DNA from 4 places in the Streptomyces sp. NPDC090798 genome. Region 4 is predicted to be linked to each of the others. Evidence: riboswitches for the same ligand, from Rfam matches in the RefSeq annotation. Region 4 holds a riboswitch; each other region holds the start of a gene.
What was found. A riboswitch is a leader RNA that binds a small molecule or an ion and turns the genes downstream of it on or off. The one in region 4 is predicted to bind cyclic di-AMP.

Region 1 (7,718 bases), on a different contig from region 4:
CGGGGCAGGGTCGCCTTCGGCGCGCCGCCCTGGAAGCAGCCGAGGCTGCGTCCCGAGTCGCCCTTCGGACGCGCCTGGTCCCTGTGGGCGCTCAGCTACTACCCGCACCCCTACCGCTATCTGCCCGCCGAGGCCCGGCACCACCTGGTCCGCCGGGTGCTCGGTCCCCTCGGGGCGTGGTGGCTGCGCGACCGCTTCGAGGGCAAGGTCGAGGTCAGCGAGGTCTCCGGGATCGTTCGCGCCGATGTCTCCGACGGGCGTCCGGTCCTCTCCGTGCGGACCCCGGGCGGCCGGGCCGAGGAGCTCTCCGCCGACCATGTCATCGCTGCGACCGGCTATCGCGTCGACATCGCCGCGATGGACTTCCTGGGACACGAGTTGCGTACGGCGCTCGCGGTGAGCCGCGGCACTCCCAAGCTCGGTGCCGGGTACCGCTCCTCGGTGCCCGGGCTGTACTTCACGGGGTTGCCGGCGGCGGCTTCGTACGGGCCGGTGATGCGCTTCGTGTGCGGTACGGAGTTCGCTTCGCCGCGGCTGGCCAAGCACTTGGCGGGCGCGCACGGGTGAGGTGGCGGGGTCCGTAGGGCCGGAGGGGACGGTGGCTGGTGGGCCACACGGCGGGTCGGGTCCAACCCGCCGTGTCGGAGCTCGTGTTGGGTTCAGACGGCCACAGTCACCGCAGCCGCGTCATCCTCTGGAGTGACATTCCGCTCGGAGTCTTTTCGTACCGCCCGCTTCGGTGGGCGGCGCGGAAGTGCACTTTGTACGCCCGGTACGCCCCGTACGGTGAACGGCGTTGCTGACGGGATACCGGACGTCGTCCGGTTCACGCCGGGCCGATGAGTCGTTCGATCCGTATTCTTCGGATCATGGCCGCTCCGACTGCATATTCACTTATCGCCACTGACCTGGACGGAACGCTGCTCCGCGGCGACGACACCCTCTCCGACCGGTCCCGGGCCGCGTTGGCGAGGGTGGCCGAGGCGGGCGCCCGGCACCTGGTCGTGACGGGGCGCCCGGCGCCGAGAGTTCGACCGCTGCTCGACGAACTCGGCGGCGCGGGACTGGCGGTGTGCGGGCAGGGGGCGCAGCTGTACGACGCGGCGGCGGACCGCCTGCTGTGGTCGGTGACCCTGGACAGGGAACTCGCCGAGACCGCGCTCGGCAAGATCGAGGCGGAGGTCGGGCTGCTCTACGCCGCGGTGGACCAGGACGGCGTGGACGGGCTGACGCTCATCGAGCCGGGATACGTGATGCCGCATCCGACGCTTCCGGCGGTACGGGTGCACCGCCGCGACGACCTGTGGACGGAGCCGATCAGCAAGGTGTTGCTCCGTCACCCGTCGCTGTCCGACGACGAGTTGGCCTCGGCGGCCCGGGGTGTGGTGGGCTCGCTGGCCACCGTCACCATGTCGGGGCCCGGGACCGTCGAACTCCAGCCATGCGGCGTGACCAAGGCGACCGGTCTGGCACTCGCCGCCGCTCACCTCGGTCTCACTCCCGCCGCCACCATCGCCTTCGGTGACATGCCCAACGACATCCCCATGTTCGACTGGGCCGCGCAGGGGGTCGCCATGGCCAACGCCCATCCGGAGCTGAAGGCGATGGCCGACGAGGTGACGCTGTCGAACGAGGACGACGGGATCGCGGTGGTGCTGGAGCGGTTGTTCCCGGGCCGGTCGGACCGGTTCCGGGAGTCCGGAGAGCCGCGTGGGTCCCGGCAGCCGTCCGAGTCTCTTCGACCCCATCAGCCCCGTCAGCCCCGGCAGTCGTACCAGCCCTACCGGCCCAACCAGCCCCACCAGTCCTATCAGTAGGGCCCGTTGACGTTGTCGATCGAGCCGTACTTCGCCGCCGCGTAGTTACAGGCCGCCGTGATGTTCGCGACCGGGTCGTAGGGGTTCATCGACGTGCCCGGCACGTGGTAGGCCTTGAACGTCGGGTCGATGACCTGGAGGAGGCCCTTGGAAGGTATGCCGGCCTTTGCGTTGGAGTCCCAGTTGTTGATGGCCAGGGGGTTTCCGGAGGACTCGCGCATGACGTTGCGGTGGATGCCGTTGTAGGTGCCGGGGATCTTGGCGCGGGCCATGATGTCCAGCGAGTGCTTGATCCATCCGTCGAGGTTGTTCGCGTACGTCTTCGCAGGGGCCTTGGCGGTGGGCGCCGGGGTCGCCTTGGTGGTGCTTTTGATGGTTCTGGTGCCCACGGTCAGCGTGAGGCCCGGGCGGAGCGTCGTCGGGTCGGGGCCGATGACCGCGCGGTTGGCGGCGTACAGCTTCGCCGCGCCGCCGCTCGTGGGGTTCTTCTGCGCGATCTTGGCCAGGGTGTCGCCCGCGACCACCTTGTACGTGATGAGCTGGACGTCGGTGGTGGTGGCGGCCTGTGCGCAGGTCGCGCTCATGATCGGAAGGGCGAGCGCGACTCCGCCCATTCCCGCGGCGAGGATGCCCCGAGTGAGGATGCTGCGGGTCTTGAAGCTGTGGCGTTTGCCTCGTGCGGACATGGCGAATTCCTCTCCGGTGCCTGCGAGGTGAGCTGTCGGGTTCGGGCGGGAGCTGCCCGGCCGCACGGTGTGTGCGACTTCACCCCTAGCCGTTCCGGTGTCCGGATCGGCGGCTTACCTGGGTCCCCCGCTCCTGCCGTGCGTGTGTGGGTGGCTGGGTTATTCCGGTCGGCGGCAGGATTGGGCGGTCCGTCCGGATCGACGTGAACGTATGCGAGAGCACATGTCCGGAACAAGCCCTCATTTCCCGGTGTAGATCGCTTTCACCTGGCAAAAATGAGGGGGAAAATGCCCGATTAATCCGGAACGTGACGCTCAACTTGCCTTATGCAAAGGGGAAGTCGTCAAGATGGGATAAAGAGTCCACCCCGCATGCGCGTGACCCAATTCACGCGACCAAGTAGAAATAAAGCGGCACTGGCGGCAAAACGGACATCAGGAGTCGAGCGTCCAGGCCGATGAGCCCGCGGGCGGAGCCGGGCGTACCTCCCACACGGACAGGTCCGTGTCGGGGTCGTCGTCGGGGAGCCGGCCCGCGTTGGGCTTGAAGTAGAGGCCGTAGGCCCAGTATTCGGGGAGTTCGTGGCACATCAGGTCCGGATAAGGCCCGAACTCCTGCCCCGCGTAAGCCCTGTTGATCCTCGCCACCGCTTCGGCCCGGGGGATCCCGAAGCGTGTGACCATCTCGTCGGCCATCTCGCGGAAGTACGCGAGCATCCCCTCGTCCAGGGCCATCAGGAACTCACCGGTCCGCGCCATGCTCCTCAGGGTTGCCCATGGCGCCGTCGGGACTCCAGTCCGCCGTCCGGGGGATTCTCCTCTCCCACGTCCGATGGAAGACCACCTCGTCGCCGTCCTTGCAGATCAGCTCGTTCGAGGTGATGAACTCCCGGGCGTCGCAGCTGAGTTCGGAGCGTGTCTCGACCCGGGCGTCCCAAGGCAGCTCCGGCCGGTGCAGACGGATCGACCTCGTCGAGCGGATACGGGCGGAGAGCGGGTCCGACTCGCCGATGGTGTACGTGTCCAGGGCTTCCTCCGTGCATTCGAGGCCGTCCGGGTGGACACGGGTGCCGTCCCGGCGGGGGTCGACCTCCGAACGCCACTCGCCCCTCGCCACGTCACGGGCGACCAGGCGTTCGGGGCGGGGTTCGTCGAGGGTGGCGGGGGACGTCACTCCCAGGGGTTCGGACTGCTCCGGCTCCTCGAAGGTGATCCCCGGGTCGGACTCCCGCGCTCGCACCGGAAGTTCGAGGCAGCTGCCCGCCGGGTCCAGGATGAATCCCGCCGCCGAACCCGGCTGGGGCCAGATCCACGGCCAGTAGGCGGAGGACAGGGAGAGCCGGATGCGATGGCCGGGCGGGAACGCGTAGCCGATGGCGGTCAGGTCGAAAACCACGTCCTCCGTAGAGCCCGGATTCCAGGAGACCGCCTGGTCGGGGCCATAGCGCGCTGACAGGTTCAGAGCACCCCGGGTCACCAGCGTCGAGGAACCGTCGGCAGCGACGTCGCAGACCCGGGCGATCACCTGGCCCCAGGGGGAGCGGGACGTCAGACGCAGGCGGACCCTGGGGCGCCCCAGGACCCAGGTCTCCCCCGGAACCTCGAACTCGAAGCAGGCCGACCTCGCGTCCTCCTCCCGCTGGTTCGGCGGCAGGTCGGCGTCGTTCCCGACGGGGCGGAAACGGCCCGCGTCCACACCCGTGTGCTGAGGGGAGCGCACCAGCACCGGTGCGCCCCGCAGCGCGTACGCGATCGGGGTCACGGAGGGGGAGGGCCAGGCCGCGTCGCCCACCCAGCGACCGGGGAGGGACGGGTACGTCGTCGCCGGCGGGTGTGCGGCCATGACGTAGGAGCGCAGGAGGGGCTGCGCCATCACGTCGCGGTTGTTCACGACGGGGTCCGGATCGTTGTCCTCGCCGGGGTCCGGAGCGACGGTCGCGCCGGGGTCCGGACGGGCGGTCGCGCCGGGGCCCCGATCAGCGGTCCCGGCGGGGCTGGGGTTGTTGATCACACCGGGGTCGGGATTGCCGGTCACACCGAGGTCGGGATTGCCGATCACGTCTGGATCGGGCTCGGGGACCGTATCGGCCGGCCTGAGCCAGTGGTCCCACCACCTCAGCGTCTCCTGGAGGAAGCCGATCGCCGGGCCCGGCGGCAGGCCCCGGTCCGGGTACTGGTGGCACCAGGGGCCGATCAGGCCGCGCACGCGGTCGGCGGGAAGGCTCTCGACCAGCCGCAGCACCGTGTCGCGGTACGGGTCGTGCCAGCCGCCCACCGCAAGCACGGCGGCCCGGATCCCTCCGTATCCCCCGTCCTCGCGCACGCCGGCGTGGCGCCAGTACGCGTCCCGGGTCGGGTGGGACAGCCACGTATGGATGAACGGCTCCACCGTCTCCAGACGCTTCACCCACATGTCGCGCCACATCACCTGGCCCACGTGCGCCGGATCCGGCGGACGGGCGACATCGGCGAGTGCCGTGGCCGCCCGGGCGTGCGTCTCGACGGCGAGGACGGAACCTCCCATGCGGTGCCCGTCGTTGTCATAGGGATCATCGCTCGAGCAGACCGTGACGATCGCCTTGAGCGGTTCGGGCGCGAGGGCCGCGATCCGGAGGGAGGTGAAGCCGCCCCGGGAGATGCCGAACATGCCCACCGCGCCGCTGCACCAGGGCTGGTCCGCCAGCCAGTGGATCACTTCCACCCCATCGGCCCGCTCGACCTCCCCGTACGGGTCCGTCGGCACCCCCTCCGAGTTGCCGTGACCGCGGGCATCCACCCGGACGGAGGCGTAGCCGTGGCCCGCGTACCAGGGGTGGCGCTGCCAGTCGCGTGGCGCGGTCCGGTCGGTGAGCCGGCCTGGGAGATATTCGAGGAGCGCGGGGACGGGCGTGTCGGTCAGCGGGCGCCACACGCGCGCGTGCAGGCGGGTGCCGTCCGGGAGAGGGATCCACAGATCCTCGTGAGTCGTCTCATGAGAGAAGGACGTACGGATGTGCATGCTCATCACGGTGTGCTTGGTGTGCTTGGTGTGCTTGGTGTTCTCAGTGTCTTCAGTGGCCTGTGGCACGTCCGGTCAGTCAATACGTCTGATATCGGGCTGTATCGACCGATCAAGAACATACCGCTCGTGATCCCGTACCGCCCGGCTGTGGGACTGTCTGCCGCCCGGGGGACATCGGGTGGCGGGGAGAGGGAAGTCGGGAGGAAGTCGGCAGTGGGGACGGTGGGCGCTCGTGGTGATCGAAACGTGACCGGATACGCTGACTTGAGTGATGGCAGCGACACATCGACAAACCGTGTCATCGACCGAATGATCGACCGAGTTCGCCATGTGATCGTCAGCAGACAGGAGAACCTCTCGTGACCGTCGTCGGGCCGTTCGGGCTGAGCGTGCGGGATCAGGCTCTCGAAGCCGATATCCAGGCCGGATTGACGGCTGTGGAGGAGGGCCTGCTCGAAGTCACCAAGAGCGAGGTCCCCTTCATCACAGAGGCCGCGCAGCACCTGCTGCGCGCCGGCGGGAAGCGGTTCCGTCCGCTGCTCGTGATGCTCGCCGCGCAGTTCGGTGACCCCTACGCGCCGGGTGTCGTGCCCTCGGCCGTGGTCGTCGAACTGACCCATCTCGCCACTCTGTACCACGACGACGTGATGGACGAGGCCGACGCGCGGCGCGGCGTGCCCAGCGCGAACACCCGCTGGGGCAACTCGCTCGCCGTGCTCACCGGCGACTTCCTCTTCGCGCGCGCGTCCCACACCCTGGCCGACCTCGGGCCCGAGGCCGTCCGTGTCCAGGCCGAGGCGTTCGAGCGGCTCGTCACCGGACAGATCCTGGAGACGGCGGGGCCGCGCGACGGGCGCGACCCGGTCGACCACTATCTCGACGTACTCAGCGGCAAGACCGGCTCGCTGGTCGCCGTGGCGTGCCGGTTCGGTGCGATGATGTCGGGCGCCGACGAGACGGTCGTGGACGTGCTGACGCAGTACGGGGAGCGGCTGGGCGTCGCCTTCCAGCTCGCGGACGACGTGCTGGACATCGCCTCCGACTCGCACGAGTCCGGGAAGACGCCGGGTACGGACCTGCGCGAGGGCATCGCCACGCTGCCGGTGCTGCGGCTGCGTGAGCGGGCGGAGCGGCTCGGTCTCGCCGAGGACATCGCGCTGTGCGAGCTGCTCGACTCCGACCTCACGGACGACGACCGGCACGCGGAGGCGCTGGCCCTGCTGCGGGCGCATCCCGCGCTGGAGCAGGCCCGCCGTGACACCGTGCGGTACGCGGAGGAGGCCCGCGCCGCGCTCGTTCCGCTCCCCGAGTGCGATGCGAAGGCCGCGCTCGTGGAGCTGGTGGACGCGGTGGTGCACCGGGCCGGATAGGTGCCCGGAGCGCGCCACTGGCGTACGGACGGAGCGAGCTACTGGCGTACGGCCTCCCCGGTACTGGCGTACACCCTTCCTGTTGTGACGCACGTCACATTGTTGGATTGAGTCCAGGGTAGGAATCGGTCCGTACTCCCGTACAGAAGCTGACGCAGGGGGCGTCAGCTGCATTACGGGGAGAAAAAAGAATCATGGAATCGAACGCCACGTTCAATGCCATGTCGGACACGCGTCGCAAGGGCCTTGTCCTGGCCGGTGTCGCGGTGCTGGCCGCGGCCGGTGTCGCCGCCGCCGTCGTCCCGGCGGTCGCAGCCGGTGGGGGTCACCACGGTGACCACAGCGGCATGAACCACTCGACGCCCGGCGACCGGACCATCGTCGCGCAGAGCGGAGTCGTCGGCGGCAGCGGCGGCACCATCCTCGCCACCAGCCTCCGCGGCGCCAACGAGGTGCCCGTCCAGGGCGGCCCCGCCGTCGGCGACAAGGACGGCGCGGCACTGGAGTTCATCAAGGTCAGGGGGGACAAGGTGTCCGTCGCCGTGACCTGGCGCGGTACCGGCAGGCCGACCATGCTCCACATCCACCAGGGCGCCAAGGGCGCCAACGGCGGCGTCAAGATCGACTTCACCGGGCTGCTCGACAGGATCAAGGGTCACCACGTGGTCGGCACCGTGAAGGTGAAGGACGCCGCCCTGCTGGAGCGGTTGAAGAACGACCCGGGTGCGTTCTACGCCAATCTGCACACCGCCGAGTTCCCGGGCGGGGCCGTCCGCGGCCAGCTCCACAAGGTCACCGGTTCCTTCGACTTCCGCGACGCCCTGGACAACTTCCAGGCGTCCGT
Region 2 (7,718 bases), on a different contig from region 4:
CGGGGCGCAACAGCGGGGTGATCCACAGCGGGATCTACTACCGGCCCGGCTCGCTGAAGGCGCGGTACGCCGTGCGGGGCGCCGCCGAGATGGTGAAGTTCTGCGCGGAGTACGACATCGCGCACGCCGTCACCGGAAAGCTGATCGTCGCCACGGAGAAGGCGGAGCTGCCCCGTCTGCACGGGCTCGTGCAGCGCGGCCGGGAGAACGGGATTCCGGTGCGGGAGCTGGGCCCCACCCAAATAGCGGAGTACGAGCCACAGGTGCGCGGCCTCGCCGCGATCCACGTCGGCACGACGGGGGTGTGCGACTTCGTCGCCGTGGCCCGGCAGCTCGCCGAGTCCTCCGGGGCGGAGATCCGGTACGGGGCGCAGGTCGTCCGCATCGACCGCCGGCCCGCGCTCGGTGTCGCCGTCCGCACGGCGGACGGGGCGGTCGTGCGGGGACGGGTGCTGGTCAACTGCGCCGGGCTGCACTGCGACGAGATCGCGCGCCTGGCCGGGGACGAACCCGGCATGCGGATCATCCCCTTCCGCGGCGAGTACTACTCCCTGGCGCGTCCCGAGCTGGTCCACGGCCTGGTCTACCCGGTCCCCGACCCCGCCTTCCCCTTCCTCGGCGTGCACCTCACCCGGGGGATCGACGGAGACGTCCACATCGGGCCCAACGCGGTGCCCGCGCTCGCCCGGGAGGGGTACGGGTGGGGGGTCGTCCGGCCCCGTGAGGTGGGCGTGGCCGTGGCGTGGCCCGGTTCCTGGCGGATGGCGCGGCGGCACTGGCGGTACGGGGCGGGGGAGCTGCGGCGGTCGGTGTCCAAGGCGGCGTTCACCGGGGCCGTGCGGCGGCTGCTGCCGGCGGTGACGCCGGACGACCTGATCCCGGCCTCGGCCGGTGTCCGGGCCCAGGCCGTCCTGAGGGACGGCACCCTGGCGGACGACTTCCTCATCGAGGAGGGCCCGCGGACCGTGCACGTGCTGAACGCACCGTCGCCCGCCGCCACGGCTTCGCTCCCTATCGGGCGGGAGATCGCGCGCAGGGCGCTCGGGGTGCTGGCGGGGGCGTGACGGGGTGACCGGTCTGAGTTTCCCGCCCCCGCCGCCCCTACCCGTCCCCTCCCGAACCCGGGGGCTCCGCCCCCAGCCCCCCGGGTTTGTTCCTTGTCCGCGCGCGAGTGGGGGCTGGTCGCGCGGTTCCCCGCGCCCCTCAAGGCGCCGGCGCACATCTTTCAGCCCGTCCGACGTTCGAGGAGGAGGGCGGGAGAGTGTTCTCGGGGGCGCCGTAAAATCGGCTTCACTGTGTCTGACTCCATTGACTCCCCCGAAGAGCCCCGGTCCAGCTCCGTCGCCGGAGGTGAGCCCTATCGGCATGCCCGTGCCAAGGGGGAACCCCGGTTCCCCGATGGTCCGAAGGCCGACCCCGCCGGATCGCACTTCGAGCGGCGCATCCGGAGTTTCCAGCCGCGGCGCAGCCGGGTCACCACGGGCCAGGCGGACGCCTTGCAGCGGCTGTGGCCCAAGTGGGGGCTCGATATCGACGGGCAGCGGGTGATCGATCTCGCCGAGTTGTTCGGGGGCGAGCGGCCCGTCGTGCTGGAGATCGGGTTCGGGATGGGCGAGGCCACCGCGCGGATGGCGGCGGAGGACCCGAAGACGGGGATCCTGGCCGTCGACGTGCACACGCCGGGTCAGGGCAACCTGCTCAATCTCGCGGACCAGAACGGGCTCACCAATGTCCGGGTCGCCAACGGTGACGCGATCATTCTGCTCAGGGAGATGCTCACGCCAGATTCCCTGAGCGGGCTGCGCGTGTACTTTCCCGATCCCTGGCCCAAGAAGCGGCACCACAAGCGCCGGCTGATCCAGCCGGAGTTCCTCAGCCTCGCCGCGACCCGCCTCAGGCCCGGCGCCCTCGTGCACTGCGCGACCGACTGGGAGCCGTACGCCGAGCAGATGCTGGAAGTGCTGAGCGCTCACCCGGACTTCGAGAACACCCGGCCGGACGGCGGTTACGCGCCTCGTCCGGACTTCCGGCCGCTGACCCGTTTCGAGGGTCAGGGACTGGAGAAGGGTCATGTGGTGAACGACCTCCTGTTCCGGCGCGTACAGCACCAAGACCAGGACACATCCGGCGACTGAAGACCCGCGGACGAACACCGGCAGGCGCCGTCGCGGGCAGCGCCCCTCCCTCGTTAGGGTCAATGCCGTGGCCACCTTTCCCCCGTACCCGACGTATCCCGGCGGTCCCACCGGTGGGCCGGCCGACGGTGCGCTGCGGCACGCGCACTGGTGGCAGCGGAAGTGGGTGCGTTACGGCGCGCTGATCACCCTGCTCGCGCTCTCCGGCCTCGTCATCCTGGCGCTGGTCCGCCAACAGACCGGCACCGAGGGCTTCCTGGTCGGGCTCGGCCTCGCCGTGCTGCCCGTGCCGCTGCTCGTCGCCGCGTTCCGCTGGCTGGACCGGGTGGAGCCCGGCCCCTGGCGCAACCTGCTCTTCGCCTTCGCGTGGGGCGCCTGCGCGGCGGCGCTGATAGCGATCGTCGCCAACAGTTTCGCGACCAGATGGATAGCGACCGCCACCGCTGACCCGACCAGCGCCGACACCCTCGGCGCGACCGTCATAGCGCCGATCGTGGAGGAGTCCGCGAAGGCCGCCGCCGTGCTCCTGGTCTTCCTCTTCCGCCGCCGGGACTTCACGGGGATCGTCGACGGGGTCGTCATAGCCGGAGTCACCGCCACCGGCTTCGCCTTCACCGAGAACATCCTCTATCTCGGCACCGCCTTCGGCACGGACCAGCTCAACGGCGACCACGGCCTGGCCTCCGTCACCGCCGCGACCTTCTTCGTCCGCGTCGTGATGTCGCCCTTCGCGCACCCCCTGTTCACCGTGCTCACCGGCATCGGCTTCGGCGTCGCGGCACTGTCCGCCGAGCGCCAGCATGTGCGCCGCGTCCTGCTGCCCCTGACCGGACTGCTGCTCGCCATGGGCATGCACTCCATGTGGAACGGCTCGTCGAACTTCGGGGAGTACGGCTTCTACGCGGTGTACGGGGCGTTCATGGTGCCCGCGTTCGGTCTGCTCACCTTCCTCGTCATCTGGACGCGGCAGCGGGAGCTGAAGACCGTACGGACCGAACTTCCGGCGTACGCGGCGGCCGGGTGGCTCACCCCGCCCGAGCCGTACGTGCTCGGCTCGATGCGGGCGCGGCGGCTGGCCCGCGATTACGCCGCCCACCACTTCGGCAGGACGGCGGCGCGCTCGGTCGCGCAGTACGAGGCGTACGCGACCTCGCTGGCGTTTCTGCGCCACCGGGGGCGCAGTGGCCGCGCCAACGCCGACTTCGTCGTACGGGAGCGGGAGTTGCTGCACGAGCTGTGGCGTCGACGGGAGGTCGCCCGCCCCTCCCTCGCGTACGCGGCGCACAGGGCGGCCCCGGCCGTAACGGTGCCGCCGCAGGTACCGCCGCCGTGGCCCGGGTACGGCTACCCGTCGGTGCCCGGCCAGGCGAACCCCGCCGCGTCCCCGTACTCCGCCGGTGCGACGACGCCGTATCCCGCCCCGGCGACGCCCTACCCCGCGTACAACCCCTACCGGTCGTAGGCCTCAGGCGGACGCTTCCGTCAGCCTGGCCACCTCCGCGTCCGTCAGGGTCAGGTCCGCGACCGCCAGCAGGGCCGGCAGCTGCTCGACCGTCCGCGCGGAGGCGATGGGCGCCGCGACCGTCGGCCGGGCGGCGAGCCACGCGAGGGCGACCGTGGCGACCTCGGCGTCATGGGCCCCGGCGACCTCGTCGAGGGCGGCCAGGACGCGGATGCCGCGCTCGGTGTCGAGGTGCTTGCCCGCGCCCTCGGCCCGCGCGGAGTCGACCGTCGTGCCCGGGCGGTACTTGCCGGTGAGGAAGCCGGACGCGAGCGCGAAGTACGGGACGGCGGCCAGGCCGGTCCGGGAGGCGACCTCCTGGAGCGGGCCCTCGTAGGTGTCGCGCGAGACGAGGTTGTAGTGGGGCTGGAGGGCGACGTACCGCGCGAGGCCCTCGCGGTCGGAGAACTCCACGGACTCCGTGAGCCGCTCGGCGGAGATGTTGGAGGCGGCGATCTCCCGGACCTTGCCGGCCCGGACCAGTTCGTCCAGCGCGCCGATGATCTCCTCGACCGGCACCGAGGTGTCGTCGAAGTGGGTGTAGTAGAGGTCGATGTAGTCCGTGCCGAGGCGGCGCAGCGAGGCGTCGGCGGCGGCCCTGATGTTCGCCGCGGACAGGCCCTTGTACTCGGGGTGGGTACTGACCTTGGTGGCGAGGACGACGTCGGAGCGGTTGCCGCGCGCGGCGAACCACTTGCCGATGATCGTCTCCGACTCACCGCCCTTGTGGCCGGGGACCCAGGCGGAGTAGCCGTCGGCGGTGTCGACGAAGTTGCCGCCCCCGGCCGTGTACGCGTCGAGCACGGCGAAGGACTGCGCCTCGTCGGCGGTCCAGCCGAAGACGTTGCCGCCTAGGGAGAGCGGGAAAACTTCGAGGTCGGAGGAGCCGAGCTTGCGGAGAGAAGTCATGCCTTATTTCAACAGCCGTACCGGATTGCCGTATTCCGCTACACGGCCCCTGGGAACGATCAGGGGTTGATGCCCTTGCTCTGCAGCCACGCCATCGGGTCGATCGCGCTGCCGCCGCCCGGGTGAACCTCCAGGTGCAGATGCGGCCCGGTCACGTTGCCGGTCGCGCCCACGCGCCCGATGACGTCGCCGGTGGCCACCTTCTGGCCCACGCTGACGCTGATGGACGACTGGTGGCAGAACCACAGCTCCGTGCCGTCGTCGAGGGTGAGGATGGTGCGGTAGCCGTACGAGCCGGCCCAGCCCGCCTCCGTGATCGTGCCGCTGTGGATGGCCTTGATCAGAGTGCCGGTGGGGGCCGCGAAGTCGAGGCCGGTGTGGTACCCGGAGGACCACATGGAACCGGCGTCACCGAAGCGGGAGGTCAGGGTGTACGAGGAGGTCGGCAGCGAGTAGCTCTTGGCGAGCTCGGCGAGGCGCGCGGCCTCGGCCTTCTGCTTGGCGTCCTCGTCCGCCTTCTTCTTCGCGGCGGCGACCTTGGCCTCGGCGTCGTCCTTCTGCTTGGCGGCCAGCGCGACCGCCTTCTTCGCGGCGGCGGACTCGGCGGCGTCCTGGGCCGCCTTGTCGATCTGGTCCTGCTGCGACTCGGCCTGCTGGATGATGCGGGCGCGCAGCGCCTCGCCCGCGTCCTTGTTGCCCTGCGCGGCGTCGGCGCTGGTCACGCCGGCGCTGGTGAGCGGGGTGGCGGAGCCCTTCGGCGTGCTGGAACCACCGTCGGATATCAGCGCCTTGGCCGATTCGGTGACCGAGGAGAGGTCGGGCAGCGAGATGGAGACCGGCGGCTTGCCGGGCGCCGCGGTGGCCATGCCGCCCGCGCCGACGGCGGCGATGACGCCGACGCCCAGGACCGTGGAGCTGCGGGCGAGTCCCCCGCCACGCTGCTTGGAGACGCGGTGCCGGCCGCGGAGGGGACGGATGGAATCCTCGGTGGGGTTCCACTCCTCCCAGGGGCCCTCGTCCTTGCCGTAGGCGTAGCCAAATGTCTGGGTGTCGTTCGGCGGGAACGAAGTGGGCTGGGCGGGCCGGTTGGACGCCACGTGGGCGTGCTCCTTTCCTTCCTTCTCGCCTACCGGGTTAGCTGACGGGTTCGGAGCAGGAAGGTCTCCTACGCGCGTCAACCCACGGTGTCTCCACCGTGAAAGACGCTCGATTCACCCCAAGTTGGTGGTTCCCCGGTTCCCTCACGGGATTCGGCGCGTGCGCACGGAGCCGACTCTTGTGACGGCTGGGACGACCGCGCTGCGTTATCGAACGTTAATAGACGCGGGTACCGGATTCCAAGCCGTTCGTACTGATCATTAACCACTTTTGGCCAGGACTTACCACCCACGACCGACGGAAATCGGGCGAGTTGGCCGCACCTGCCTACCTGGCGGTTGGCTACGGCCGCCGCACGGCGAGCAGCGCCATGTCGTCCGTCAGGGCGCCGCCCGTGTGGCGCCGGACCTCCTCCGCGAGCGTGGCCAGCAGGGCGTCGGGGCCGGGGAAGGTCCGTCCGGCCAGGCGCGCGGCCGGATCGTAGAAGCGCCCCTGCGCGTCGCGGGCCTCGGACAGTCCGTCCGTATGGAAGAGGAGCGTGGCCCCGTGCGGGAACTCCGCCTCCTCGGCACGGTCCGGCCAGCTGCCCAACTCGCCCATGCCGAGCGGCAGTGCGGGGTTCGCGGCGGCGAGCGTGACCAGCGTTCCGTCCGCGTGCAGGAGCAGCGGCGGCGGGTGGCCGCGGTTGACGATCCGTACGAGGTCGCCCTCGTGCGTGATCTCCGCGAGGACGGCGGTGGTGAACCCCTCGAAGGCGTCGAGCCCCTCGCGCCGGGTGCCCTCGCGGGCCAGCGCCCGCTCCAGCCGCTGCGCGACCGCCTCCGGCGTGGCCTCCTGCTCGGCCGCCTCCCGGAACGCCCCGATGACCACCGCGACGGCGGCCACCGCGTCCATGCCCTTCCCGCGCACGTCACCCACCGCCAGCCGTACGCCGTGCGGGGAGTCCTGCACCGCGTACAGGTCGCCGCCGATGAACGCGCCCGCCTGCGCGGCCTCGTAACGCGCCGCGACGTCGAGGCCGCCGATCCGCTGGTCGGGTTCCGGCAGGACGGCACGCTGGGCCGCCTCGGCGATCTGGTGGGCCGAGGCGAGTTGTTCGTCGGTGCGGCGGACGAGGATGTTGATGAGCACGGCCAGCACGCCGACGGTCGCCACGGTGGCGACCTCCGTGAGCGCGTCCACCTTGAGGACGATGCCGAGCCGGATGTGGATCGTGAGCACCGCGACGAGCGCCGTGACGCCAGTGAGCACGGTGCCACGCAGGGAGAAGAGCGGCGCGGCCACGAGCGGCGCGGCCGTGAAGAGGGGGCCCGCGGTGAAGGCCATCGGGGTGAAGTAGTCGTAGAACGCGCCGACCAGGATGAGCAGTGCGGGCAGCACCCGGACGAGGCTTCGCGCCAAGGAGATCCGGCTCCGGTCCGGCTCGGCCGGGCGGAGCATCGGCTCGTCCCCCAGCCCCGGATCGGGCACGGGGTCCTCGGGCAACCGCCCACCGGAGCGGTCGTACGGCTCCTCGTACGGCTCGCCGTACGGCTCCTCGGCCCGCTGCGCGCCTCCTTGCTGCTGCCCCACCCGTCCAGGCTTCCCGGCACGGGGGCGGGGGGCGAGTGGTGAGGGGCCGACCGGGGGATGCGTCAGTCCGAGCCCGACCACCGGACGCCGCCGCCCGCTCCGCCGCGCCCGTGGTGGTGCCCGGCCGGGGCGACGACGGTCCCGCCGTCCGGCACGAAGTCATGACCGCCGTGACAGACCCCGAGGAACAGCGCGCACACGGCGAGCAGCAGCGAGAGTGCCGGCGCGCGCCGGACCAGCCACCGAGGACGACTCATAGTGAGCGGAAGACTACAGAACGTCGGGTCGGCAGGGAAAGCCGGGGCGGGACGGTGAACGGGAAAACCGGGACGGCAAACGGGAAAGCCGGGCGGTGAACGCGGGAAAGCCGGGGCGGTGAACGGGAAAAAAACCAAGGGCCGGAACTCGTTTCCGAGTTCCGGCCCTTGGCCTTCAGTAGCGGGGACAGGATTTGAACCTGCGACCTCTGGGTTATGAGCCCAGCGAGCTACCGAGCTGCTCCA
Region 3 (7,718 bases), on a different contig from region 4:
GAACGAGGCCGCCGCCATGGCCTTCATCCTGCTCTTCGCCGGGTTCGAGACGACCGTCAACCTCATCGGCAACGGCACGTACGCCCTGCTCACCCACCCCGAGCAGCGTGCGCGCCTCCAGAAGTCCCTCGCCGCCCACGAACGCGAACTCCTCGAGACCGGCGTCGAGGAACTCCTCCGTTACGACGGGCCCGTGGAACTGGCCACGTGGCGGTTCGCCACCGAGGCCGTCCGCATCGGCGGTCAGGACATCGCACCCGGCGACCCCGTCCTCGTGGTCCTCGCGGCTGCGGACCGTGACCCCGCGCGGTTCGAACGGCCGGACACGCTCGACCTCTCCCGCCGTGACAACCAACACCTCGGCTACGGCCACGGCATCCACTACTGCCTCGGCGCCCCGCTCGCCCGTCTGGAGGGCCAGACCGCGCTCGCCACCCTCCTCACCCGTCTCCCCGACCTTCAACTCGCGGTAGATTCGGCCGATTTGCGCTGGCGCGGCGGCCTCATTATGCGCGGATTGCGCACGCTTCCAGTGGAGTTCACGTCTCCGGTACCGGTCTCGCGATAGCGGGCGACCATACACCCACGGGCGAGTAAACCTGACACGCTCTCAACTCTGTGATCTTCACGTGATCTACGCTGCATCGACTTGTGACAAGTGTTCGGGTGCGGATACGTTCACTCGTCAACGCGACTCACCCGTCGCGTAATCACCTGCTGTCACGTGAAAGGCTTCCGCATGCTCTCCGGGAACGGCCGCCATCGTCGCCCCCGTCAGGCCCCGGCCCTCATCGTCGCGGCAGGAGTGACCGGATCCGCCATCGCGATCCCGTTGCTCGGTGCCACCAGCGCGAGCGCGGCCGACGGCACCACGTGGGACCGGGTCGCCGAGTGCGAGAGCGCCGGCCAGTGGAGTGCCGACAGCGGCAACGGGTACTACGGCGGGCTCCAGATCAGCCAGGCGGACTGGGAGAAGTACGGCGGCCTCGCCTACGCGTCGAGCGCCGACGAGGCCAGCCGCTCGCAGCAGATAGCCATCGCCGAGAAGCTCCTCGACGACCAGGGCCTCACCCCCTGGCCGACCTGCGGACCGCTCTCCGGGCTGAGCAAGAACTCGGGCGACATCCTGGTCGACACGGGCGTGGCGAACGACTCGTCCAAGGGATCGAATTCATCCGGTTCGTCCAGTTCGTCTGCGACGTCGACTCCGTCCACCCCGTCCGCCTCGTCCGGCTCGACGTCCGATTCGCCTTCGTCTGATTCGTCTTCGTCTGGCTCGTCTTCGTCCGGTTCGTCCTCGAAGGCGACCAGGAACGCGACCGAGAACACGACGAAGGCCGACACCGGCGGCACTCAGGGAGCGGACGGCTCCGATACGGAGACGACGAAGGGTGACAGCTCGGGCAACTCCGGCCAGAGTGACGACCCTTCCGGCGCGTCCGAGAGTGCGACGACCGGCGCCGGTCGTCACCGTGGCGACAACGCGGACGAGAACGCCACCGACAGCGCCGTGGACGGTCGCACCGACGACTCCTCGGGGCGGCACGCCTCGCGCGGCGTCGGCGCCTCCCGTGGTGTCGTCGACGGCTCCTACGTCGTGCGCGCCGGAGACAATCTCTGGACCATCGCGGACGCCCTTGACCTCGAAGGCGGATGGGCCGAGCTGTACGACGCGAACAAGAAGACGGTCGGCGTCGACCCGAACCTGATCCTCCCCGGTCAGAGCCTTGCAGTTGGTGCTGAACCGGGCGAAAAGTAGGGGCAGTTCACGTCATGGTTCGCTGTGTAATGTCCGGTTTGGCGTGAGTGAGAGATGGATCTCAAAGACCCTGATCGTCTTTGGAATTCAGTCGATCGACTGCTTACGGTCGTGACCGCTCGCCACAGCGGGCCCCGACGGTCGCCAACGCCGAATCCTGCCAGCGGCCGTACGGGAACAGTCGACGCGTCAGCGCCGTAGGCAGGAGCGGGGGACCCAAGGTAAGCGCCGCGCCCGGTAGTTGACCGGGAGTGGCTTGGGGTGAAGCCGAGCGCTCACAGCGCACGGCCGGGCACTCACCCGCCCGAACCCGACAGCTCACCTCGCAGGCGTCGGTGAGGGGATCTCTCCATGCTGTTTTCCAGCAAGGGCAAGCACCGCCGCCCGACCGTTTTCAACCGGACCACCCGTGTCGCCACGCTCGCCGGTGTCACCGGTGTCGCCATCGCCGCTCCGCTGATGGCGGCCGGCAGCGCCTCCGCCGCCACCACCTCCGAGTGGGACACCGTCGCCCAGTGCGAGTCCGGCGGGAACTGGTCCATCAACACCGGCAACGGCTACTACGGCGGTCTGCAGTTCTCGGCCTCCACCTGGGCCGCGTACGGCGGCACCGCGTACGCCGCGACCGCCAACCAGGCCTCCAAGTCCCAGCAGATCACCATCGGCGAGAAGGTCCTCGCCGCGCAGGGCAAGGGCGCCTGGCCGACCTGCGGCACGGGCCTTTCGGGCGCCGCGTACACCGGCGGCTCGAGCACCCCGTCGACCTCGTCCTCCTCGAACGGCTCCTCGTCGAACAGCTCGCCGAGCACTGGCACCACCACCCGCTCGACGGACACCGCGGCCTCCCGTTCGGCGTCCCGTCCGGCCGCCGGGAAGACCGTCTCCACCCCGACCGGCAAGAAGGTCAAGAAGGGTGACGGCGAGTACAAGGTCGTCAAGGGTGACAGCCTCAGCTCGATCGCCGAGAAGAAGAAGATCAAGGGCGGCTGGCAGCAGCTGTTCAAGCTGAACAAGGACATCGTCGACGACGCCGACTTCATCTACCCGGGTCAGCAGCTTCACCTCAGCTGATGATCGGCAGCCTCACCCAAGCCGAATGACAGGTTCCTCATAAAAGGGGTCTCCACACTGGAGACCCCGGTGAGGGCCACCCCCGTCCCCACGGGCCCCCCGCTCCGGTGCGTGTTCCCCCGTACGCACCAGAGCGGGGTTTTTCGTATCCGGCATTCGTAGCGAGCGTTTCGTACCCAGATTTCCGTACCCGTTTTTGTTCCGTTCTGGAACAATGTGTACGTTCAGTTCTGCCCAAGGGGTGGGCGACCGGCTGGCCGATCCCCCCGGGGCGGTTAGGCTCATGTCGCGAAGCCATCACAGGCTCCGCGTACCCGCGTCACATCCCAGAAGGAGATGCTCGTGCCGTCCATCGACGTCGTCGTAGCCCGGGAAATCCTGGACTCCCGAGGCAACCCCACGGTCGAGGTCGAGGTCGGCCTCGACGACGGCAGCACGGGTCGTGCCGCCGTTCCGTCCGGCGCGTCCACCGGCGCCTTCGAGGCCATCGAGCTGCGTGACGGTGACCCCAACCGTTACGGCGGCAAGGGTGTCGAGAAGGCCGTCCTCGCCGTCATCGAACAGATCGGCCCGGAGCTCGTCGGTTACGACGCCACCGAGCAGCGCCTGATCGACCAGGCGATGTTCGACCTGGACGCCACCGACAACAAGGGCTCGCTCGGCGCCAACGCCATCCTCGGCGTCTCGCTCGCTGTCGCGCACGCCGCCTCCGAGGCGTCCGACCTCCCCCTCTTCCGCTACCTGGGCGGCCCGAACGCGCACCTGCTGCCCGTTCCGATGATGAACATCCTGAACGGCGGCTCGCACGCCGACTCCAACGTGGACATCCAGGAGTTCATGATCGCCCCGATCGGCGCGGAGTCCTTCTCCGAGGCCCTGCGCTGGGGCGCCGAGGTCTACCACACGCTCAAGAAGGTGCTGAAGACCAAGGGCCTGTCCACCGGCCTGGGCGACGAGGGCGGCTTCGCCCCGAACCTGGAGTCGAACCGCGCCGCGCTCGACCTCATCCTCGAGGCCATCAAGCAGGCCGGTTACATCCCCGGTGAGCAGATCGCGCTCGCGCTCGACGTCGCCGCGTCCGAGTTCTACAAGGACGGCAAGTACGAGTTCGAGGGCAAGTCCCGCTCGGCCGCCGAGATGACCGAGTACTACGAGGAGCTCGTCTCCGCGTACCCGCTGGTCTCCATCGAGGACCCGCTGTACGAGGACGACTGGGCCGGCTGGAACGTCATCACCGAGAAGCTGGGCGACAAGGTCCAGATCGTCGGCGACGACCTCTTCGTCACCAACCCGGAGCGCCTGGCCCGCGGCATCGAGGAGGGCTCCGCGAACGCCCTGCTCGTCAAGGTCAACCAGATCGGCTCGCTGACCGAGACCCTGGACGCCGTCGAGATGGCCCAGCGCAACGGCTTCAAGTGCATGATGTCCCACCGCTCCGGCGAGACCGAGGACGTCACCATCGCCGACCTCGCCGTCGCGGTGAACTGCGGCCAGATCAAGACCGGCGCCCCGGCCCGCTCGGACCGCGTCGCCAAGTACAACCAGCTGCTGCGCATCGAGGAGATCCTCGACGACGCGGCGGTGTACGCGGGCCGTAGCGCCTTCCCGCGGTTTCGCTCTGCGAACCAGTAGGCACAGCAAGGGCTGACACCCGCCGAGGGTCAAGCCTTAGCCAGTCGTACGTACGTCCCCGTACCCGGTCCCGTACCGTGTCCGGGGACGTACGCGCGTGTGAACGGGAGGCGGGACATGGCCGTGAAGGACCGGGACCGGTTCTCCACCGCGACCAGGCTGAAGCTGCTCGGCGAGCAGACGGCGGCCCGGGTCTACCGCTCGCAGACCAAGCGCCAGGCCCGCCGCTCGCGACTGACCGGCCGCGCCGCACTGCTGGCTCTCGTACTCTGTTCTCTGATCGTGGCCCTCGCGTACCCGATAAGGCAGTACGTGTCCCAGCGCGCCGAGATCGCCGATCTGGAGCGACAACAGGAGCAGGCCCGCGCCCGGGTCGAACAGCTGCGCGACCTCAAGGCGCGCTGGCAGGACGACGCGTACGCGAAGCAGCAGATCCGGGAACGGCTGCACTATGTGATGCCGGGCGAGACCGGATACGTCGTGATCGACCCGGACGCGGCGAAGCGGTCGCGTACGGACCTGGGGGTGGCAGCCCGCCCCTGGTACGCCAACGTCTGGGACGGCGTCGACAAGTCGGACCACTCCGACCGGTGACCTGACGACCGGTGACCTGATGACCGGTGAACCGGTGAATCGAAGAAGAAAGAGACTTGAGCACAGGCATGGAAACGCCCCCGCCGCCCACCCCGCGCACCGAGCCGACCGACGCGGACGTCGAGGCTTTCAAGCAACAGCTCGGCCGGCCGCCGCGCGGGCTGCGGGCCATCGTGCACCGCTGTCCCTGCGGGCAGCCGGACGTGGTGGAGACGGCGCCCCGGCTGCCGGACGGTACGCCGTTCCCGACGACGTACTACCTGACGTGCCCGCGCGCGGCCTCCGCGATCGGCACGCTGGAGGCGGGAGGTGTCATGAAGGAGATGACGGAGCGGCTGGCGACCGATCCCGAGCTGGCCGCCGCGTACCGGGCCGCCCACGAGGACTACATCGCGCGGCGCGACGCCATCGAGGTGCTGGCGGGCTTTCCGAGCGCCGGGGGGATGCCGGACCGGGTGAAGTGTCTGCATGTACTGGTGGCGCACTCGCTGGCCGCGGGGCCGGGAGTGAATCCGCTGGGCGACGAGGCGATCGCGATGCTGCCGGAGTGGTGGCGCAAGGGTGCGTGCGTGGTGGCGGCGGAGCCGCCGTCCGAGGGAGAGTGAGGGGGCTTCGCCTCCTTCCCCCCGGTGCGTGCTTCGTCTGCGGGTGAGTGGGGGCCGGGCGCGCAGTTCCCCGCGCCCCCCGGGGTCGGGGCTGCGCCCCGGGCCCCGCTCCGCCCGGTCGTTGTTCGGCTGCGGGGCGGTGGGGGCTGGTCGCGCAGTTCCCCGCGCCCCTGACGGGGCGCTGAACCGAATCCACGAGCAGGAGACAACAACCGATGACCAGGGTCGCCGCCATCGACTGCGGTACGAATTCGATCCGCCTCCTCGTCGCCGACGCGAACCCGGCGACGGGAGAACTCGTCGATCTGGACCGCCGGATGACGATCGTCCGGCTCGGCCAGGGCGTCGACCGCACCGGACGCCTCGCCCCCGAGGCCCTGGAGCGCACCTTCGCGGCCTGCCGCGAGTACGCGGCGATCATCAAGGAGCACGGCGCGGAGCGACTGCGCTTCGTGGCGACCTCCGCCTCCCGCGACGCGGAGAACCGGGACGAGTTCGTGCGTGGTGTGCTGGACATCCTGGGCGTCGAGCCCGAGGTCATCACCGGCGACGAGGAGGCCGAGTTCTCCTTCACCGGCGCGACCAAGGAACTGACGGGCCGGGACGACCTCGCCAGGCCCTACCTGGTCGTGGACATCGGCGGTGGGTCCACCGAACTGGTCGTCGGTGACGACCACGTACGCGCCGCCCGTTCCGTGGACATCGGCTGCGTACGGATGACCGAGCGGCACCTCGTGCACGACGGGGTCGTCAGCGACCCGCCGACCCCCGCCGAGATCGAGGCCGTCCGCGCCGACATCGAGGCGGCCCTCGACCTCGCCGAGCGGACGGTCCCGTTGCGCGAGGCCCACACGCTGGTCGGCCTCGCCGGTTCGGTCACCACGGTCGCGGCCATCGCGCTGGACCTCCCCGGCTACGATTCGGCCGCCATCCACCACTCCCGGTTCCCGTACGAGAAGGTCCGCGAGATCACCGAGCGGCTGCTGGCCTCCACCCACGCCGAGCGCGCCGCGATCCCTTCCATGCACCCGGGGCGCGTCGACGTCATCGCGGCCGGCGCCCTCGTACTGCTCGCGATCATGGAGCGGATCGGTGCGGCGGAGGTCGTGGTGAGCGAGCACGACATCCTGGACGGGATCGCGTGGTCCATCGCGTGAAGGGCTGACGCTCGCGTCTTCCGAGGGATCCTTTGCTACCCGCTGGTAGCCTCCCTTGAGCAGGTCGGATAACGTATGAGCGCGTCCAGGGGGCCATTCGGACCCTCTCGGCGACACGCCGCCGGAAAACTTCGTGAAGTTCTTCACAAGGAATTCGGCCCTGTGGGGGGACGATGAGCCCGCTTGGGTGCTCCTAGGGTGCTCACCAGGCTCGGGAGGGTGCTCAACGGAGTGTTCCGGGAGTGTTTCCGGCGGGTGAAGCGGAGGGGTGGTTCGACGGGTTCGAACACCCGGAGCGGCAGCTCACGCGGTGTTGACAACGGTCGCCACTACACGGTGGTTCCCCCTCCCCGCCATGACCTGGGTCACGTGGGCGGCGCAGTGTAGCAGAGGCCTCACCCAAGCTTGTGAAGGGGCGCACGAGCGACCCCCCAGGGGCGGGTGGATACTCGATGGCATGAGCACCACGGAGCGTCCCAGGATCCTCGTAGTAGGCGGTGGGTACGTAGGCCTGTACGCAGCTCGGCGCATTCTCAAGAAGATGCGCTACGGCGAGGCGACCGTCACGGTCGTCGACCCCCGGTCGTACATGACCTACCAGCCCTTCCTCCCCGAAGCCGCCGCCGGCAGCATCTCCCCTCGGCATGTCGTCGTCCCGTTGCGACGCGTCCTGCCCAAGGCGGAGGTCCTCACCGGCCGGGTCACCACCATCGACCAGGACCGCAAGGTCGCCACGATCGCCCCCCTCGTGGGCGAGGCGTACGAGCTGCCTTTCGACTACCTCGTCATCGCGATGGGCGCGGTCTCCCGCACCTTCCCGATCCCCGGCCTCGCCGAACAGGGCATCGGTATGAAGGGCATCGAGGAGTCCATCGGCCTGCGCAACCACGTCCTCGAGCA
Region 4 (7,718 bases):
TCATGCGCTCCAGCTGGTCGCGCGCCGCGTCGTTGAGGACCGGGTGGTTGTAGCCGTGGATGGCCGACCACCAGGACGACATGCCGTCGACCAGTTCGCCCGAGCCGTCCGCCAGCCGCAGGCGTACCCCGCTCGCCGACTCCACGACGAGCGGTTCCTGGCGGCCGGGCATGGGGCCGTACGGATGCCAGACATGCCGCCGGTCCAGCTCCAGCAGTTCGCGCACGGGCAGCGTGGACGGCTCGGACCGGTCAGGCATTGGGGGCGAGGTCCGTTCCGGCACCCCGGCGGCGTACGGCGACGAGATCCGTACGCGCTTCGGAGGGCTGCTCCTCCTTGGCCTTCACCTGCACGGAACCGCAGACGCCGCCGCCCTCGTGCGAGCCGCACCCGGCGTCCGCGTGCGAGCCGCACCCGGCCTCGGCGTGCGCACCGCAGCCCGCGCCCGCCGTCACGCGGTGCTCGGGCAGGGTCACCTCGCCCGCGCCCTCCACCTCGAACCCGGCGTCCGCGATCATCTCCAGGTCGGCCTTGCCCGCCTGGCCCTCGCTGGTGAGGTAGTCGCCGAGGAAGATCGAGTTGGCCAGGTTCAGGGCGAGCGGCTGCATCGTCCGCAGGTGGACCTCGCGGCCGCCCGCGATACGGACCTCCACGTCAGGGCAGACGAAACGGACCATGGCCAGGATGCGCAGGCACCGCTGCGGGGTGAGGTTCCACTCCTTGGCGAGCGGGGTGCCCTCGAAGGGGATCAGGAAGTTCACCGGAACGGAGTCAGGGTCGAGCGCGCGCAGCGCGTAGACGACGTCGACGAGGTCCTCGTCCGACTCGCCCATGCCCGCGATCAGACCCGAGCAGGCCGACAGGCCGGCCGCGTGCGCCTTCTGGACCGTGTCCACCCGGTCGGCGTACGTGTGCGTGGTCGTGATGTCCCCGTACGTCCCCTCGGACGTGTTCAGGTTGTGGTTGTAGGCGTCCGCTCCCGCCTCGCGCAACCGCTCGGCCTGGCCGTCGGAGAGCAGGCCGAGGCAGGCGCACACCTCGACGTTCTCGTTCTGGTCCTTGATCGCCTTGATGGTGTCGGAGACCCGGTCCACGTCACGGTCCGTCGGACCGCGGCCGCTGGCCACCAGGCAGACCCGCTTGGCGCCCCCGGCGAGCCCTGCCGCCGCGGCCTGCGAGGCCTGGTCCGGCTTGAGCCAGGTGTACTTGAGGATGTCGGCCTTGGAGCCGAGGCGCTGCGAGCAGTACGAGCAGTCCTCGGGGCACAGACCGGACTTCAGATTGACCAGATAGTTGAGTTTCACTCGACGGCCGAACCAGTGCCGGCGGACTTTTCCGGCCGCGGCCACCACGTCGAGCACGTCGTCGTCGGACGTGGCCAGCACGGCCAGCGCCTCGTCACGGGTCGGCAGCTCGCGCCGAAGCCCCTTGTCCACCAGCGTGTTCAGCAGGTCCATGAGATCCGATCCTGACGTATGTGAGCCGCTGCGGCCAAGGAGAGTTTGCACAACAGAGACGGTTCGACGTGTGGGTATTGCCACATCATGGGCGCCGCGTCGCCCCGCTAGGGTCTGTGCACTGCCTACAAAACGACCACCATCATGACCCCCTCACGACCACTCCCAGGGCCCGGAGGCACCAGCATGGCCGGATCGCCGTTCGCGTGGATCGACGAGCAGGCGTACCAGCGCCGGCAGGCCGGACTCGTCCGCACCCTGCGCCCCCGCGCCGCCGACTCACCCCTTCTCGATCTGGCGAGCAACGACTATCTCGGACTGGCGCGCCACCCCGAGATCACGGCGGCCGCCGCGGAGGCCGCGCGCCGGTGGGGCGCCGGCGCGACCGGCTCGCGGCTCGTCTCCGGCACGACCGAACTTCACGGGGAACTCGAACGCGAGCTCGCGGACTTCTGCGGCTTCGAGTCCGCGCTCGTCTTCTCCTCCGGCTACGCGGCCAACCTCGCCGCTGTGACCGCGCTCGCGCCGCACGGCTCGCTGGTCGTCTCGGACGCGGGCAACCACGCCTCCCTCATCGACGGCTGCCGGCTCGCCCGGGGTGCGACCCAGGTCGTGGCGCACGCCGACCCCGACGCCGTGCGCAAGGCGCTGGGCACACACGAGGGTCCCGCCGTCGCCGTGTCCGACACCGTCTTCTCGGTGGACGGCGACGCGGCCCCGCTGGCCGAACTCGCCACCGCCTGCCGCGAGCACGGCGCGGCGCTGCTCGTCGACGACGCGCACGGGCTGGGCGTCCTGGGCGACGGCGGCCGGGGCGCCCCGCAGGCCGAGGGGCTCGCGGGCGCCCCGGACGTGGTCGTGACCGCCACGCTCTCCAAGTCGTTCGGCAGCCAGGGCGGCGCCGTCCTCGGCCCCGCTCCGGTCATCGACCACCTGGTCAACGCGGCGCGTACCTTCATCTTCGACACCGGTCTCGCACCCGCGGCGGCGGGCGCGGCCCTCGCGGCGCTCAGGCTGCTGCGCCGTGAGCCGGAGCGCGCCGCCCAGGCCCGTGAAGTGGCGACGGCGCTGCACACCCGGCTGACCGCCGAGGGCCTGGAAGCCGTGCGACCGGACGCCGCCGTGGTCTCCGTGCGCGCGCCGTCCCCCGAACAGGCCGTGCGGTGGGCCGCCGACTGCCGGGAAGCGGGACTCGCCGTCGGTTGCTTCCGCCCCCCGTCCGTGCCGGACGGCATCTCACGGCTGCGGCTGACCGCCCGCGCGGACCTCACCGACGCGCAGATCGAGCACGCCGTCGGGGTGATCAGCTCAGTCCGGCGACAAAGCCCTCCCAACTGGCGGGAGTGAAGAGCAGGGCGGGGCCCGCCTTGTTCTTGGAATCGCGCACCGCGACCAGTCCGGCCCAGGGTCCTGGGCCGGGTCGGGCCGTCTCGACGCAGTTGTTCATTCCCGTACTGCGGCTGCTGCGCAGCCATCGCACCTCGCGGAGTGAAGTACTGGAACGTACGTACCGAGGCAGTGCAGTCATGGGGGGTGCCTCCTTACGCGCCGTCACCTATCCCGGCGATGTAGTCCAACGAGTCCTGGGGCGAAAGGGCGTGGAACTGAAGGGCGTTGAAGGCCTCGGTGTAGGCCTGAAGGTCTTCTTTCCGCTCGAGGTAGAGGCTACTCGTCAAGTGGTCGAGAACAACCACATCCAGATCAGTTGTGTTCGGAAATGAGAAGATAACGAAAGGCCCGGTGACGCCGATGTGGGCCCCCGCGGCGAACGGCAGGACCTGAAGCCGCACTTGAGGCAGGGTGGCCGCCTCCCGCAGCCGCTCCAGTTGCCGAGCCATCACCTCCGGGCCGCCGACCTCGCGTTTTAACACGGCCTCGTCCAGGACCGCGGTCAGTTCCAGCGGCGGACTCGAACGCAGGACGTCCTGCCGGGCGAGGCGCACCTCGACGAGCGCGTCGAGCTTGTCGTCCGCCAGGCCGCCGACGGCGACCCGGGTCACCTCCCGTGCGTACTCGGGTGTTTGGAGCAGTCCGGGTACCACCGAGGTCTCCAGCGTGCGCATACCGCTGGCCTGGGACTCCAGACTGATGAAGTCGCGGTACGTGGGCGGCAGGACCCCGCGGTAGGCGTGCCACCAGTGGTGGCGCCCGTTGCCCTCGGAGCCCGCGAGGCCGACAAGGAGCTCCCGTAACTCGGGGTCCCTGACGGCGTAGGCGTCCAACAGGCGCTCCACGTCGGCCGGTTTCACCCCACTGATACCGGTCTCGATCCGGCTCACCTTCGACTGGTGCCAGCCGACGAGACGGGCCGCCTCACCACTGGTGAGACCCACACCGGCGCGCAGCGCGCGCAGTTCGGCACCGAGCTTGCGGCGTCGCACCGCGGGACCGTGCTGCATGGCCGTACTCCTTACTCCTTCCGGGCCGCCCAAATACGCTCCGCCATCGCAGAGTTCACCGCATCGAGCGACAGATATATGCATATCTCGGTGGATCGCACCCGTGACCGGTCCAGTGATGGCAGTCTGGCGCGAAGCACCAGTCCGGGACCGTACTCGAACCATCCGCTCCGTGTCGGACTCCGGTCCCGTGGGAAAGGGACGACGTCGCCATGGCAGATCACCAGGAAGCATCCGTCACTCTGCCGAGCGATCCCGCCTCGGTCTGCGCGGCCCGGAATTTCGTCGCCGATGTGCTGGCCGAATGGGGCCTGCCGTGCGACGCCGAAGTCGCGGACACCGTACGCCTGATCGTGTCAGAACTAGCCACCAACGCCGTCCAGCACACATTCGGACAGTCGCCCACCTTCACGGTGGACGTCCGGCTCGACCGGGACGAACACCTGCGGATCGGCGTCACCGACAGCCATCCGCGCTTTCCGAAACGCCTGCCGGCCGCCGTCCAGCAGGACAACGGGCGCGGCATGGTGATCATCCGCTGGCTGACCGCCGAATGCGGCGGCAGACTGGTCGTCAGGCCCACCCGCGAGGGCGGCAAGACGGTCGCCATCGAGCTGCCCTGGACGGTGCCGGCCCAGCCGGTGACGGCCGGCGGCCCACAAGAGCCCTGAGGAGCGGCTCAGTTGTCGTGTCTGTGCTGCCCGGCGCCTCCGAAGGCGCCGCGCGGCAGTGCCCGGAAGCGGGAGGCGGGCACGAACTGACGGGCCTCGCGGCTCCCGTCGGCCGAACTGGCCGGACAGCCGCTGATCAGATGATGGCCAGGACGGCGGCGACTCCGGTTGCCGAAACCGTGAGCTCCGCGCCGTACGATCTCCGTCGTCCACCGGACCGGGAACCGGTCGGCACCGGCGGCAGGGGCCTCCCGCTCCCGCCTCGCCGGCCGCTGGAAGAGCGCGGGCGTGTAGCCGAGACGCTCGGTGGCCCGGGTGATCGAGCCCGCCTCGGCGACGGCGACCAGGGCCGAAGGCCTCGTCGGGGCAGCCTGGAGGCATCGGCACGCAGCTCATCGCCTTCACCGGGGTCGCCGTGGTGTGCACGGCCGTGCCGGCACTGTTGCGCACGCCGCGGTCGCTGGGCAGGGCCCGGGAGAGCGGGAGCGAGACCGAGCCGGTGGCGGCGGCCGGCGCGCACCCGCTGCGGCGGGGGTTCGTCACCCACGCGCTCACCCCGAAGGCGCCGATCACCTGGGCGGCTGCGCAGCCCGCGCCGCGGAGGCGGTCACGGGGAGCGCGCTCAGGGTTCTCGGTCCGGAGCTTCTTCCGGAGCCGTTGCCGCGCCGACGACGGCACGCTGCACGAGACGGGGCAGGAGGCCCCACAGCGTCCCACAGACGAGCAGCGTGCCCGCGCCCGAGGCGATCCCGGCGGCGCGTCCCAGCGCCACGTCCACGGCGAGCAGCACCGATCCCGTCAGCGCCAGCATGAGCACGCCCATCCCGATCGTGGCCAGGACGGAGGAGACCCGCACGATGGTCGGCTTCGCGCCCTGCCGGAACAGTGCCCTGTGCAGCGCGGCCGGCGCCATGAAGAGCGCGGCCGCCACCACGGCCAGCAGGAGCGTGGTGACGTACGTGGCGCGCTGCACCGTGTCGAGGGACGGGAAGCGCGGGGTGAACGCCAGTGTCAGCAGGAACGCGAAGAGGATCTGCACACCGGTCTGCGTGACGCGCAGCTCCTGGAGCAGTTCGCCGAAGTTGCGATCGGCACGCTCGAGGGGCGTCTCGTTCCGTTCCTCGGAGGGAGGTCGTTCAGCCATGCTGAACGAGTAACCGGTCCGTCCACTTTTCACGCCCCTGGGTGGGGTCCCGAGGGGGCGCCGGCCGGCGGCACCCCCTCGGGCAGGTCAGCTGACCCGGCCGTACCAGACGCTCTTCGTCCAGATCTTCTGCAGCTTCACGACCTCCCCGGTCTTCGGGGAGTGCCAGATCTTTCCCTTCCCGGCGTAGATGCCGACGTGGTACACGTTCCGGCCCGAGTGGAAGAACACCAGGTCTCCGGCCTTGCGGTGGGACGCGGAGATGTGGTGCGTCTTGTTGTACTGCGCCGCGGCCGTACGAGGCAGCGTCTTGCCCGCCTTCTTGTACGAGTAGAGCGTGAGCCCGGAGCAGTCGAAGCGGCGTGGCCCGGCGGCACCGTACTGGTACGGAGAGCCTTTCTTGGAAGCCGCGACCTGAAGTGCCTTCGTCGCCAGTGTGGCCGCTTCGGCGTCGGATGCGACGCCAGGAACCACAAGGCTGCCGCCCACGGCGGCCAAGGTGAGCGCCGAGGCCGTACCGGCCCGGGTCCACAGCGACGGGACACGATTGAGCGCAGTCATGCGCAACCCTTCGTCAGCCGCCTGTGAAGGATGACCTGTCGGATTCGGGCTGGCGAAGTAGCCCGGCCGCTTGCGCGGCTTCACCCCAAGGACCGCCCGGATCTCTCCGGCGACCCGTCTTGCTGGGTCCTCCACTCCTGCCGATGCACTTCTGTCGACCGGTCATCCAGGCAGCGGCAGGACTCGGCGTCCGCCCGGACCGCCCCGCCGCTGTGGCGGGGGCTTGTCGTCGGAAGGGATCTTCACGCATGGCAGTCCGAAAATCCGAGCGGAAGCGGCGATTTGTGGGGTTACTCACCACTCACCCGTTCGGGTGGACGACCCTCTGTTCGGGCGATGTTGGGGACACCGACGACGCTCGTACCTGCACCGGAGCGTCTCATTCCGCCTTTGCGCTACGCGCGTTGCGCAACTTTTCGGGTTCCTCGAAGGGACCTGTGACTACTCCATCAGGGGGTACTCCATCTGGTCCGTTTGAACCCCGGGCCGGACGCCTCGCCGACTCGGCACGCATGGCGGCCCGGGGTGTGGATGCGTCAGTTGTCGGCGTCGGGCGGCAGGGTGACGCGGGCCGCCCGCCGCTCACCGTCGAGGACGCGCAGGGCCTGCGCCAGCGTCGGCGCGTGCACCTCGCTCTCGCCGCGCTGGTGCATCAGCGCGAGGGCGTCCCGCAGCTCGGTGGCCTTGGCGACCAGCGCCTGGGCGGCGCGCAGCCCACGATAGGTGTCGCCGGGCCTGGCCGGGTTGATACGGCCGAGCAGGTCGACCACGTCGAGGTAACGGTCGATCAACTCGGCCTCGGCTCGCGTCAGCGCGGGCAGCGGGGGCAGTTCGGGCACCATCGGCGGATCACCTCGCGTCGGGTGTGGCGTTCCTCGCACCGGGCGCGGTGCGCGAGGTCTTGCGGCTGGGGATGATCCCGTCCACCAGTCCGTACGCCAACGCGGCCTGTGCGTCCAGGATCTTGTCCCGCTCGATGTCGGCGGCGACCTGTTCAGGACTCTGCCCCGTGTGCCGTACGAGCATGTCCTCCAGCAGCCTCCGAGTGCGCATCAACTCCTCGGCCTGGAGGGCCAGATCGCTCGCCTGTCCCTGTACCGGCCCGGGAAGTGACGGCTGGTGGATCAGCACCCGGGCCCCCGGCAGCGCGAACCGCTTGCCGGGCGCGCCGCCGGCCAGCAGTACGGCGGCGGCCGACGCGGCCTGCCCCAGACAGGTGGTCTCCACGTCGCAGCTGACGAACTGCATCGTGTCGTAGATCGCCGTCATCGCGCTGAACGAGCCGCCGGGGGAGTTGATGTACAGGGCGATGTCCTGGTCCGGCGCCAGGTATTCGAGGTGCATGAACTGCGCCATCACGTCGTTCGCCGAGATGTCGTCGATCGGCGTCCCGAGGAACACGATCCGCTCGTCGAGCAGCTTCGAGTACGGATCCAGGGTCCGGTGCCCCATGCTCGTCCGCTCGGTGAACTCGGGCAGGACATGA

Region 1: another riboswitch for cyclic di-AMP. It lies ahead of ACIQTP_RS24485 (transglycosylase SLT domain-containing protein); the one in region 4 lies ahead of ACIQTP_RS28435 (C40 family peptidase).
Region 2: another riboswitch for cyclic di-AMP. It lies ahead of ACIQTP_RS34025 (M23 family metallopeptidase); the one in region 4 lies ahead of ACIQTP_RS28435 (C40 family peptidase).
Region 3: another riboswitch for cyclic di-AMP. It lies ahead of ACIQTP_RS39795 (transglycosylase family protein); the one in region 4 lies ahead of ACIQTP_RS28435 (C40 family peptidase).

The regions. Positions count from the first base shown of each region.
Region 1 covers NZ_JBIVXA010000011.1:146,400-154,117, forward strand. The annotation lists gene ACIQTP_RS24475 (FAD-dependent oxidoreductase) at 1-567, shown strand, start outside; gene ACIQTP_RS24480 (HAD family hydrolase) at 870-1,817, shown strand; gene ACIQTP_RS24485 (transglycosylase SLT domain-containing protein) at 1,811-2,503, opposite strand; cyclic di-AMP (ydaO/yuaA leader) riboswitch at 2,508-2,669, opposite strand; gene ACIQTP_RS24490 (hypothetical protein) at 2,939-3,262, opposite strand; gene ACIQTP_RS24495 (CocE/NonD family hydrolase) at 3,246-5,507, opposite strand; gene ACIQTP_RS24500 (polyprenyl synthetase family protein) at 5,864-6,874, shown strand; gene ACIQTP_RS24505 (CHRD domain-containing protein) at 7,096-7,718, shown strand, end outside.
Region 2 covers NZ_JBIVXA010000019.1:168,745-176,462, reverse strand. The annotation lists gene lhgO (L-2-hydroxyglutarate oxidase) at 1-1,064, shown strand, start outside; gene trmB (tRNA (guanosine(46)-N7)-methyltransferase TrmB) at 1,296-2,135, shown strand; gene ACIQTP_RS34035 (PrsW family intramembrane metalloprotease) at 2,203-3,597, shown strand; gene ACIQTP_RS34030 (aldo/keto reductase) at 3,601-4,545, opposite strand; gene ACIQTP_RS34025 (M23 family metallopeptidase) at 4,605-5,642, opposite strand; cyclic di-AMP (ydaO/yuaA leader) riboswitch at 5,654-5,811, opposite strand; gene ACIQTP_RS34020 (PP2C family protein-serine/threonine phosphatase) at 5,986-7,083, opposite strand; gene ACIQTP_RS34015 (hypothetical protein) at 7,278-7,472, opposite strand; tRNA gene ACIQTP_RS34010 (tRNA-Met) at 7,652-7,718, opposite strand, start outside.
Region 3 covers NZ_JBIVXA010000027.1:60,051-67,768, reverse strand. The annotation lists gene ACIQTP_RS39805 (cytochrome P450) at 1-568, shown strand, start outside; gene ACIQTP_RS39800 (transglycosylase family protein) at 740-1,759, shown strand; cyclic di-AMP (ydaO/yuaA leader) riboswitch at 1,943-2,106, shown strand; gene ACIQTP_RS39795 (transglycosylase family protein) at 2,111-2,830, shown strand; gene eno (phosphopyruvate hydratase) at 3,167-4,462, shown strand; gene ACIQTP_RS39785 (septum formation initiator family protein) at 4,580-5,056, shown strand; gene ACIQTP_RS39780 (DUF501 domain-containing protein) at 5,125-5,661, shown strand; gene ACIQTP_RS39775 (exopolyphosphatase) at 5,877-6,818, shown strand; gene ACIQTP_RS39770 (NAD(P)/FAD-dependent oxidoreductase) at 7,276-7,718, shown strand, end outside.
Region 4 covers NZ_JBIVXA010000014.1:68,481-76,198, reverse strand. The annotation lists gene ACIQTP_RS28475 (adenosylmethionine--8-amino-7-oxononanoate transaminase) at 1-259, opposite strand, end outside; gene bioB (biotin synthase BioB) at 252-1,457, opposite strand; gene ACIQTP_RS28465 (8-amino-7-oxononanoate synthase) at 1,644-2,804, shown strand; gene ACIQTP_RS28460 (DUF397 domain-containing protein) at 2,761-2,985, opposite strand; gene ACIQTP_RS28455 (helix-turn-helix domain-containing protein) at 2,999-3,856, opposite strand; gene ACIQTP_RS28450 (ATP-binding protein) at 4,069-4,527, shown strand; partial or broken gene ACIQTP_RS28445 (LysR family transcriptional regulator) at 4,764-4,874, opposite strand; gene ACIQTP_RS28440 (DUF6328 family protein) at 5,150-5,671, opposite strand; gene ACIQTP_RS28435 (C40 family peptidase) at 5,759-6,232, opposite strand; cyclic di-AMP (ydaO/yuaA leader) riboswitch at 6,236-6,421, opposite strand; gene ACIQTP_RS28430 (hypothetical protein) at 6,769-7,074, opposite strand; gene ACIQTP_RS28425 (ATP-dependent Clp protease proteolytic subunit) at 7,082-7,718, opposite strand, start outside.